Regions from separate parts of the Bacillus sp. JK106 genome, predicted to be linked through region 1. Evidence: riboswitches for the same ligand, from Rfam matches in the RefSeq annotation. Region 1 holds a riboswitch; the other holds the start of a gene.
What was found. Region 1 has a riboswitch for S-adenosylmethionine ahead of metN (methionine ABC transporter ATP-binding protein MetN). Riboswitches for the same ligand answer to the same signal wherever they lie in the genome.

Region 1 (4,420 bases):
CTTTATTTTCTTTCATTTCCTGTTCAAGGTAAGGAACGTGCTGGAAGTAGTTCGCATCCACTTCATTATCAGCTAACGCTTTGTTGTACATTTTGTAATCGTTCAGCACTTTTACTTTTAATGTGTAGCCTTTTTCCTTCAAGAGCGGTTCCGCTTCTTTTAAGATTTCAGCATGCGGTGTTTTTGTCGCGGCGACAACGATTTCCTTTTTATTCGAGCCGTTTGATCCGCAGGCGGCTAAAACTCCCGCGAACACAAGCAGCAGCGCACTTAATACAATCTTTTTCAATGTAAATCCTCCCTTATCTTTTGTCTATTATATTTGTAATTACATCACCGATAATCTGAATGATAAAGACGATGATGAGTATAAATACTGTCGCTACAAACGTTACATCCGTATTATTGGACTGGTAGCCTTCTACATATGCAAGGTTTCCGAGTCCGCCTGAACCGATGGCGCCGGCAATGGCGGTAGATCCGATCAGGGCGATGGCCGTCACGGTGATGCCTGATATTAACGCAGGCATTGATTCAGGAATCAGCACTTTGAAGATAATCGTCGATGTCTTTGCTCCCATTGATCTGGCAGCTTCGATGACTCCTTTATCGACTTCCCGGAGCGCAATTTCCGCAAGACGGGCGTAAAACGGCGCGGAGCCGATAATCAGCGCCGGCAATGCGGCATTCGGTCCTAAAATCGATCCGACCAAAATCTTAGTAAAGCCGAGAAGCAGAATAATTAAAATAAGAAACGGAATAGATCTGAAAATATTAACGACCGCCGCAATCACGGTGTTAATGATTTTATTTTCCCATAAGCTTCCCTTGCCCGTTAAAAAGAGCAGAAGACCGAGAATCGCTCCGATGATAAATGAAAAAACTAAAGCGATAACCGTCATATAAAGGGTCTCGTATGTGGCCGTCCACAGCTCGGTTATATCAACGTTCGGGAACCATTTTTCAAACATTTGTGATCACCTCTGCTTCTACCTGTTTGTCTTTGATGAACCGGATCACGTTTTCTACTTCTTTTTCCTGACCGTCAATATGAATGAATAATGAACCGTAGGCTCCGTCCTTCGTCTGTGAAATTTTCCCCTGCAGAATATTGACGTCCACATCAAAGTTTCGGATCATTTCCGTAATGAGGGGCTGCTCGGCGGCCTGCCCGACAAATGAAAGCTGAATCGTTTTCCCTGTCGCTGTTTCCTGCAGAAAATGCTGGATGGTTTCTTTCGTCTCTTCAGGTTCTGTCACCTGCTGAACGAAACGCTTGGTCATCGGTTCGCGCGGGTTTCTGAAAACTTGAAGTACTTCGCCTTCTTCAACGACTTTCCCGTTTTCCATGACGGCGACTCTGTTGCAGATTTTTCGGATGACGTGCATTTCATGGGTAATGAGCACGATCGTCAGACCGAGTCTGTCATTTATATCGGATAAAAGATCCAAAATTGAATCGGTCGTCTGCGGATCGAGCGCTGATGTCGCTTCATCGCACAGAAGGACTTTCGGATTATTGGCGAGCGCCCGGGCGATGCCGACACGCTGCTTTTGACCGCCGCTCAGCTGCGACGGATAAGATTTTTCTTTCCCCTCTAATCCGACCAGTTTAATCAATTCATCAGCGCGGCGGACCCGTTCACTTTTTTTCACGCCGGCGATTTCCAGCGGGAACATAATGTTCTCCCGGACGGTGCGCGACCACAAAAGGTTAAAATGCTGGAAGATCATGCTGATTTCCTGGCGCGCTTTTCTCAGCCCGCGGCTGCTTACTTTATTTAATTCCGTCCCCGCGACTTCCACGGTTCCCGACGTCGGCTTTTCAAGGCCGTTCAGGAGACGGATTAAGGAACTTTTACCAGCTCCGCTATATCCTATAATTCCAAATATTTCGCCCTTTTTGATATCAAGAGTGACATCTTGGACAGCATTGACATCCCCATGCTTCGCTTTGTAAATTTTTGAAACATTTTGAAGATGGATCAAAGCAATCACCCGCCTTACACTATTCTAAGAAATCTTCCGGGTTTCTCCGCAAAAGAAAAGCCTTTCTGCAAAAATGAGCAGAAAGGCTTATTGAAAAAGGCCTTTCTCTCATCTTTCAAAGCAGACCGCTTCGAGTGAATTGGCACCATTTCAACATTGTTGATGGTTGCCGGGCTTCATAGGGCACTTCCCTCCACCTCTCTTGATAAGAGAAAACATATCGTATTTTCGTCCGGAAATTCTTACTGTAGAATAGCACGGCGAATGATAAAAAGTCAATAAAATAAATATTGGAAGCTATTGTCACATAGTAGATTGGCAGTTACGGCCGTTTACTGATCGCCTGAAAAAATCCGTTTGTCAGCCAGAGGATGGCCTCCAGCTTCAGCAGGGCTCTGAATGATCCTTTCACTTTGAGTTTTCCGCTTTGGATAAGCTTTTGCAAAGAGACATCACCATGCAGGAGATGGATGATTTCCGTCTGGTTTCCGTAAAAGGTCAAATTAGATTTCTCCTTTGAAGCCGACGTTTTTCTCATTTCTCCCTGTCCGTTAATTGAGACCGTTAAGGCTTCTGTTTCTCCTTGGAATGTAATCAGCAGCGTTGAGGCATTTAATAGCGGTTTCAAAAACAGATGCTGTCCGTCATTCTCTGAAACTTCTATTTTCTCCACTCGTATAACCTCCCGTTTTAATGGCCATACATACACTTTCTCTTTTTAACGGACAGAACCCTTTATAAACCGCACGACATTTTCCTGTAAATATTGTCACATCGGGAACGTTTGCGATGTTTTTTGTTTAATCAGCTCATATAAATAGGAAACGGAGCGGAAGGCGTATCCTTTCTCAACAAGCTCTCCGCCTTTAAACAGCAAAAAGCACGGAACGCTTTCAATCTGATAGGCTTTGGCGAATGCGGGGGAATAATTCACGTTGTTTTTATAGAAGGCGGCGCCGGGCAGCATTTCTTCGACGACAGTAAGCATTTTGGACGCCAGCTGGCATGTGCCGCAAAACGGGGTGTACAAATACAGGAGATAAACGTCATCCTGAATCGATTCGAGTTCATTTTCTTGGAGTTCTTTCATGATTACCACCTCAGGTCGTTCTTTTTCAAAAATACAGTGTCAGCATCAAAGCCGGCTCTGATCAGCACAGATGCGAGATGATGGCCCGGGCACGACTCGACTTGCCTGTATGTTCTGTCTATATAAATATGTCGCGCTTCGGGAAGCTCCCGTTTCAGCTGTTTTCTTAGTTTTTCTCCGGAGTCATCTGCGTCCGTTAAAATATAGACGTCTCTGTCAAACAGGCGGTCCGCCAAATCTTCCAGTTCGGTTTGGCCGATCGTCCCGTTTGTACAGACGATTTCCGCGGGTTCGATGAGCACTTCCCTGACTTTGATTTTATCAGATTTTCCTTCTACGATAATGACCTTTTCATCTCCGTTGTACATAAGCGCGTCACCTGCCGATTGTTTTAGCGTCAGATTGAAAAAGAAGGCAGTGAAATTCACCGCCAACTGTTAACACCAGCCATTCTCATAATCGCAATCGACATATTTCGGATCGCTGCCGTTTATGACATCGGCTGTTTTATAAAATTTTTGATTTTCAAATGAAAAGCCCTGTTTGAGCTCGTACTGGTCCATGCCTGTCATCTCGCCGATGGCTTCATTTTCATGAAACAAGGAAAACCGGCCGTTTTGAAAGCGGCCCGTGACGTTCTCCGTCACATCGACCTTTTGTTTATCAAAAGCCATTTTAGACACCTCCCGTTACAGATAGAGTGTCCAAATGGCCCCTTTGCTATCCGATCAGTCTTCCTGTGTCATTTCGTCATATTGCTCAGAAGTCATGAGGTTTTCGATTTCTTCAGCATCAGCCGGTTCCACGACGATCATCCACGCTTTTTCATACGGAGACTCGTTTACGAATTCAGGACTGTCATCAAGGTCTTCGTTCACTTCCGTCACCGTTCCGTTAATCGGTGCGTACAGTTCGGATACGGTTTTGACGGATTCCACGCTGCCGAATGGCTCGTCCGCTTTAATTTCGGCGCCGACTTCCGGAAGCTCGACAAATACGATGTCGCCAAGTTCGGCTTGCGCGAAATGTGTAATCCCGATACGGGCTTTTCCGTCCTCAACTTTGACCCATTCGTGCTCTTTGGAATAACGCATATCTTTCGGTGTGCTCATCTAAATCCCTCCATTTTTTTCTTATAATAAGAAGATACCATAATTCTTTGAACCTGGCATTACATCCAATATTTTTCGAATTGGTCTTCTTTAAAGCCGACAGTGACTTTTTCGCCGTCTGTCGTAATCGGGCGTTTCAGGAGCATACCGTCTGATGCCAGGAGTTCAAGCTGTTCATCCTCTGACATATGATACAGTTTTTCCTTTAAGTTCAGCTCGCGGTATTTCA
Region 2 (4,420 bases), on a different contig from region 1:
ATTAATGCCGAGCTGTACGGCGGTTTGAGCGATTTCCGGCCTGATTCCGGATAAAGTGGACGTGACGCCGATCAATTTCAGCGCCTCAATTAATTTAAAAATCTGATGCGCCACCATCGTATCGACAACCACTACACCCGACAGGTCAATTAACAGATGTTCAATCAGCCGTTTTGCACATGTGCTCAGCGTATTCTCAAGAATGAATTTGGCGCGCTCCGTGTCAATATCGCCGACAAGCGGCAGCAGCGCCGTCCGTTTGCTCAGCGTGATAACCGGCGAGCTTAACTCCAAAATCATTTCTCTTTGCGCATTCAGCTGCATTTTTGAGTTATGCTCAGCATGATCGACAAACGTGTAAATCGTAAAATCAAATACTTGTGCAATTAAATTCTCCCATTTCTTCCTTTCTCCCTGAGCAAACGAAGATTCATGTTTATCGGCAAACGCATCATAATAACTGATGTATAGTCTCCGGTTTCTCATGAATTCACGGACCACATACTGGACGGGAGTATCCAGATGCTTCTGGTCTTTCGCAAGCTCAATCACCCACCGCTCGAACTCTTCTAAAAATTCTTTTTCCGGCATGATATACATTTTATTAATATGCCGGTAAAATTCTTTATCCTGCTCCGTCAGTTCTTCTGTGATGACGGGATTTGTCAAAGAATAAATCGAATTAGGATCCGAATCTTCCATCGTTTCGATCCACTCTTTCGCAATTTGATCCACTTGTTCTGAAAAATAGCTGTATAATGCTTCACTTATCTTCATATCTCTTCTCCTTTCCCATTTCCAATTATAGCGTCAGCGGGTCATGAATGAAAATGAAAGCTGTTAAACTATCCATTTATTTGAAATTTTTTAGTACGATAGATTACGCCTTTTTTATGAAAATGCTTCAAATGACTCTTTCCGGCCGGCATGCTCTGCCATAAAATAGTAGCAACACCCTTGTATCCACTCGCAAGCATAAAAAAGGAGGGCTTTTTTATGAATGGTGAAATGCATTTGATTCCTTATGTCACGGATGAACAGATCATGGATGTGAACGAGCTTCCTGAGGGGATTAAAGTGATTAAGGCGCCAGAGTTGTGGGCAAAAGGGTTTAAAGGCAAGGATATTAAAATCGCGGTGCTTGACACAGGCTGCGACATCAATCATCCTGATTTGAAAGACCGGATTGTCGGCGGGAAAAACTTCACCGATGATGACGGAGGCAAAGAAGACGTGATTTCCGATTACAACGGACACGGGACACACGTTTCCGGAACGATTGCCGCCAATGATTCAAACGGCGGAATTTCGGGTGTCGCGCCGGAAGCAAGCCTTTTAATCGTTAAAGTTCTCGGCGGTCAAAACGGCAGCGGCAAATACGAATGGATCATTAACGGCATCAACTACGCCGTTGAACAAAAGGCGGACATTATTTCCATGTCACTCGGCGGGCCGAACGATGTGCCTGAATTGAAAGAAGCCGTCACAAATGCGGTAAACAGCGGTGTTCTGGTCGTTTGCGCGGCAGGAAACGAAGGCGACGGAGACGAGCGTACAGAGGAACTGTCGTATCCGGCCGCTTACAACGAAGTGATCGCAGTCGGATCAGTCTCAATCGCCCGTAAATCGTCTGAATTTTCAAACGCTAATAAAGAGATTGACCTGGTGGCTCCGGGAGAAAATATTCTCTCCACCCTTCCCAACCATAAATACGGGAAGCTGACGGGCACTTCAATGGCCGCCCCGCATGTGAGCGGAGCGCTTGCCTTAATAAAAGGGCTTGAACAGGACGCGTTTCAGCGGACGCTTTCTGAGGCTGAAGTCTACGCCCAGCTCGTGCGGCGGACCCTTCCTTTGGACATCGCCAAAACATTGGCCGGGAACGGATTTCTGTATTTAGACGCGCCTGAAGTGCTGATGGAAAGAGCCGAACAGGCACAGCTGCTGTCTTTCTGATATTTTTCTCGTATAATGATTGATCAGTTTGTCACATCACCAATTTTTAAATTGTGAGATTTTCTATTGACAGTGATCTGAATAAGCTGATAAGATAACCAACAAATGATGTAACTTTTCAAAAAAATTGAAATACTTTCTCTTATCGAGAGTTGGGCGAGGGATTGGCCTTTTGACCCCAACAGCAACCGACCGTAATTCCATTGTGAAATGGGGCGCGTGATTTTTGCGCCGAGACAATTGTCTCATAAGGCACGGTGCTAATTCCATCAGACGTGATCTGAGAGATAAGAGAGGCTTGCATTTTGAAGTTAAAGCCTCTTTCTCTCATGAGAAAGAGGCTTTTTTGTTACATCTCACTTAAAGGAGGAGACTTAATGACAACAATCAAAACTTCGAACCTCGGTTTTCCGAGAATCGGCTTGAACAGAGAATGGAAAAAAGCACTTGAGGCTTATTGGAAAGGAAACACTGATAAAGAAACGTTTCTTAAAGAGCTTGACGGCTTATTCTTATCAGCTGTCAAAACCCAGCTTGACCAACATATCGATATCGTGCCGGTCTCTGATTTCACCCATTATGACCATGTGCTTGATACCGCCGTCAGCTTTAACTGGATTCCGGAGAGATTCCGCAGCATCACGGATCCCGTTGATACATACTTTGCGATTGCCCGCGGTGTAAAAGACGCCGTTTCCAGTGAAATGACGAAATGGTTCAATACCAACTACCATTACATCGTTCCTGAATATGACGAAAGTATTGAATTCCGTCTGACGAGAAATAAACAGCTTGATGACTACCGCCGGATTAAAGAAGAATTCGGAGCGGAAACGAAACCTGTCATCGTCGGTCCGTATACATTCGTCACGCTTGCGAAAGGATACGAAGAATCAGAAGCGAAAGCGATTCAAAAACGCCTTGTTCCTCTTTATGTGCAGCTTCTGAAAGAACTTGAAGCAGAAGGCGTCAAATGGGTTCAGATTGATGAGCCTGCCCTTGTGACAGCTTCTTCTGAAGACGTCCGCGCCGCCAAAGACCTCTATGAAGCGATCACAAAAGAGCTCTCAGGGCTGAATGTCCTCCTGCAGACATACTTTGATTCGGTTGATGCATATGAAGAACTCGTTTCTTATCCTGTACAGGGAATCGGACTTGATTTCGTGCATGATAAAGGCAGAAACCTTGAGCAATTGAAAAAGCACGGCTTCCCGAAAGATAAAGTGCTGGCAGCCGGTGTGGTCGACGGCCGGAACATTTGGAAAATTGATGTTGAAGAACGCCTTGATGCGGCTTTGGATATCCTCAGCCACGCTGATGTTGAGGAGTTATGGATTCAGCCTTCAAGCAGCCTTCTGCACGTGCCGGTGGCGAAACACCCTGACGAGCATCTTGAAAAGGATTTGCTGAACGGCCTGTCATACGCTAAAGAAAAACTGGCGGAACTCGGCGTCTTAAAAGAAGGGCTTCTGTCCGGCAAAGCGGCCGTCAGTGAGCAGATCGAAGAATCAAAAGCGGCACTTAAGGCTTTAAAAGCATTCGCAACAGGAGCGAACTCAGCTCAAAAAGAAGAGCTGAATCAGCTGACGGAAAAAGACTTCTCCCGTCCGGCAAGCTTTGAAGAACGATTGGCGCTGCAGAATGAATCACTCGGTCTTCCTCTTCTGCCGACGACGACAATCGGAAGCTTCCCTCAATCTGCCGAGGTGCGGAGCGCACGGCAAAAATGGCGGAAAAAAGATTGGACGGATGAACAGTACCAAGCCTTTATTAATGCGGAAACGAAGCGCTGGGTTGACATTCAGGAAGAAATCGGCTTAGACGTGCTCGTTCACGGAGAATTTGAGCGGACGGATATGGTCGAATACTTCGGTGAAAAACTGGCCGGGTTCGCCTTTACGAAATATGCGTGGGTCCAGTCTTACGGTTCACGCTGCGTACGTCCGCCTGTCATTTTCGGAGATGTCGAATTTATCGAACCGATGACGGTAAAAGATACGGTCTACGCCCAATCGCTGACTGAAAAACACATGAAAGGCATGCTGACGGGACCTGTCACCATCTTAAACTGGTCATTCCCGCGTGTGGATATTTCAAGAAAAGAAATCGCCTTCCAGATCGGGCTTGCGCTCAGAAAAGAAGTAAAAGCGCTTGAAGATGCCGGTATTCAGATTATCCAAGTGGATGAACCCGCGCTCCGCGAAGGACTGCCGTTAAAAACGCAGGATTGGGATGAATATTTAACTTGGGCCGCAGAAGCATTCCGGTTAACGACATCTTCTGTGCGAAACGAGACGCAGATTCATACGCATATGTGTTACAGCAACTTTGAAGATATCGTAGATACGATCAATGATCTTGACGCGGATGTCATTACAATCGAACACAGCAGAAGCCACGGAGGATTTTTAGAGTACCTGAAAGAACATCCTTACGTGAAAGGCCTCGGACTCGGTGTATACGA

Region 2: another riboswitch for S-adenosylmethionine. It lies ahead of metE (5-methyltetrahydropteroyltriglutamate--homocysteine S-methyltransferase); the one in region 1 lies ahead of metN (methionine ABC transporter ATP-binding protein MetN).

The regions. Positions count from the first base shown of each region.
Region 1 covers NZ_JBSJQC010000001.1:856,345-860,764, reverse strand. The annotation lists gene metQ (methionine ABC transporter substrate-binding lipoprotein MetQ) at 1-289, opposite strand, end outside; gene ACWJJS_RS04500 (methionine ABC transporter permease) at 303-971, opposite strand; gene metN (methionine ABC transporter ATP-binding protein MetN) at 964-1,989, opposite strand; SAM riboswitch class I at 2,095-2,201, opposite strand; gene ACWJJS_RS04490 (SCP2 sterol-binding domain-containing protein) at 2,312-2,662, opposite strand; gene ACWJJS_RS04485 (thioredoxin family protein) at 2,759-3,079, opposite strand; gene ACWJJS_RS04480 (toprim domain-containing protein) at 3,082-3,447, opposite strand; gene ACWJJS_RS04475 (YusG family protein) at 3,517-3,753, opposite strand; gene gcvH (glycine cleavage system protein GcvH) at 3,808-4,191, opposite strand; gene ACWJJS_RS04465 (arsenate reductase family protein) at 4,251-4,420, opposite strand, start outside.
Region 2 covers NZ_JBSJQC010000002.1:407,789-412,208, reverse strand. The annotation lists gene ACWJJS_RS07715 (STAS domain-containing protein) at 1-777, opposite strand, end outside; gene ACWJJS_RS07710 (S8 family peptidase) at 997-1,956, shown strand; SAM riboswitch class I at 2,096-2,250, shown strand; gene metE (5-methyltetrahydropteroyltriglutamate--homocysteine S-methyltransferase) at 2,334-4,420, shown strand, end outside.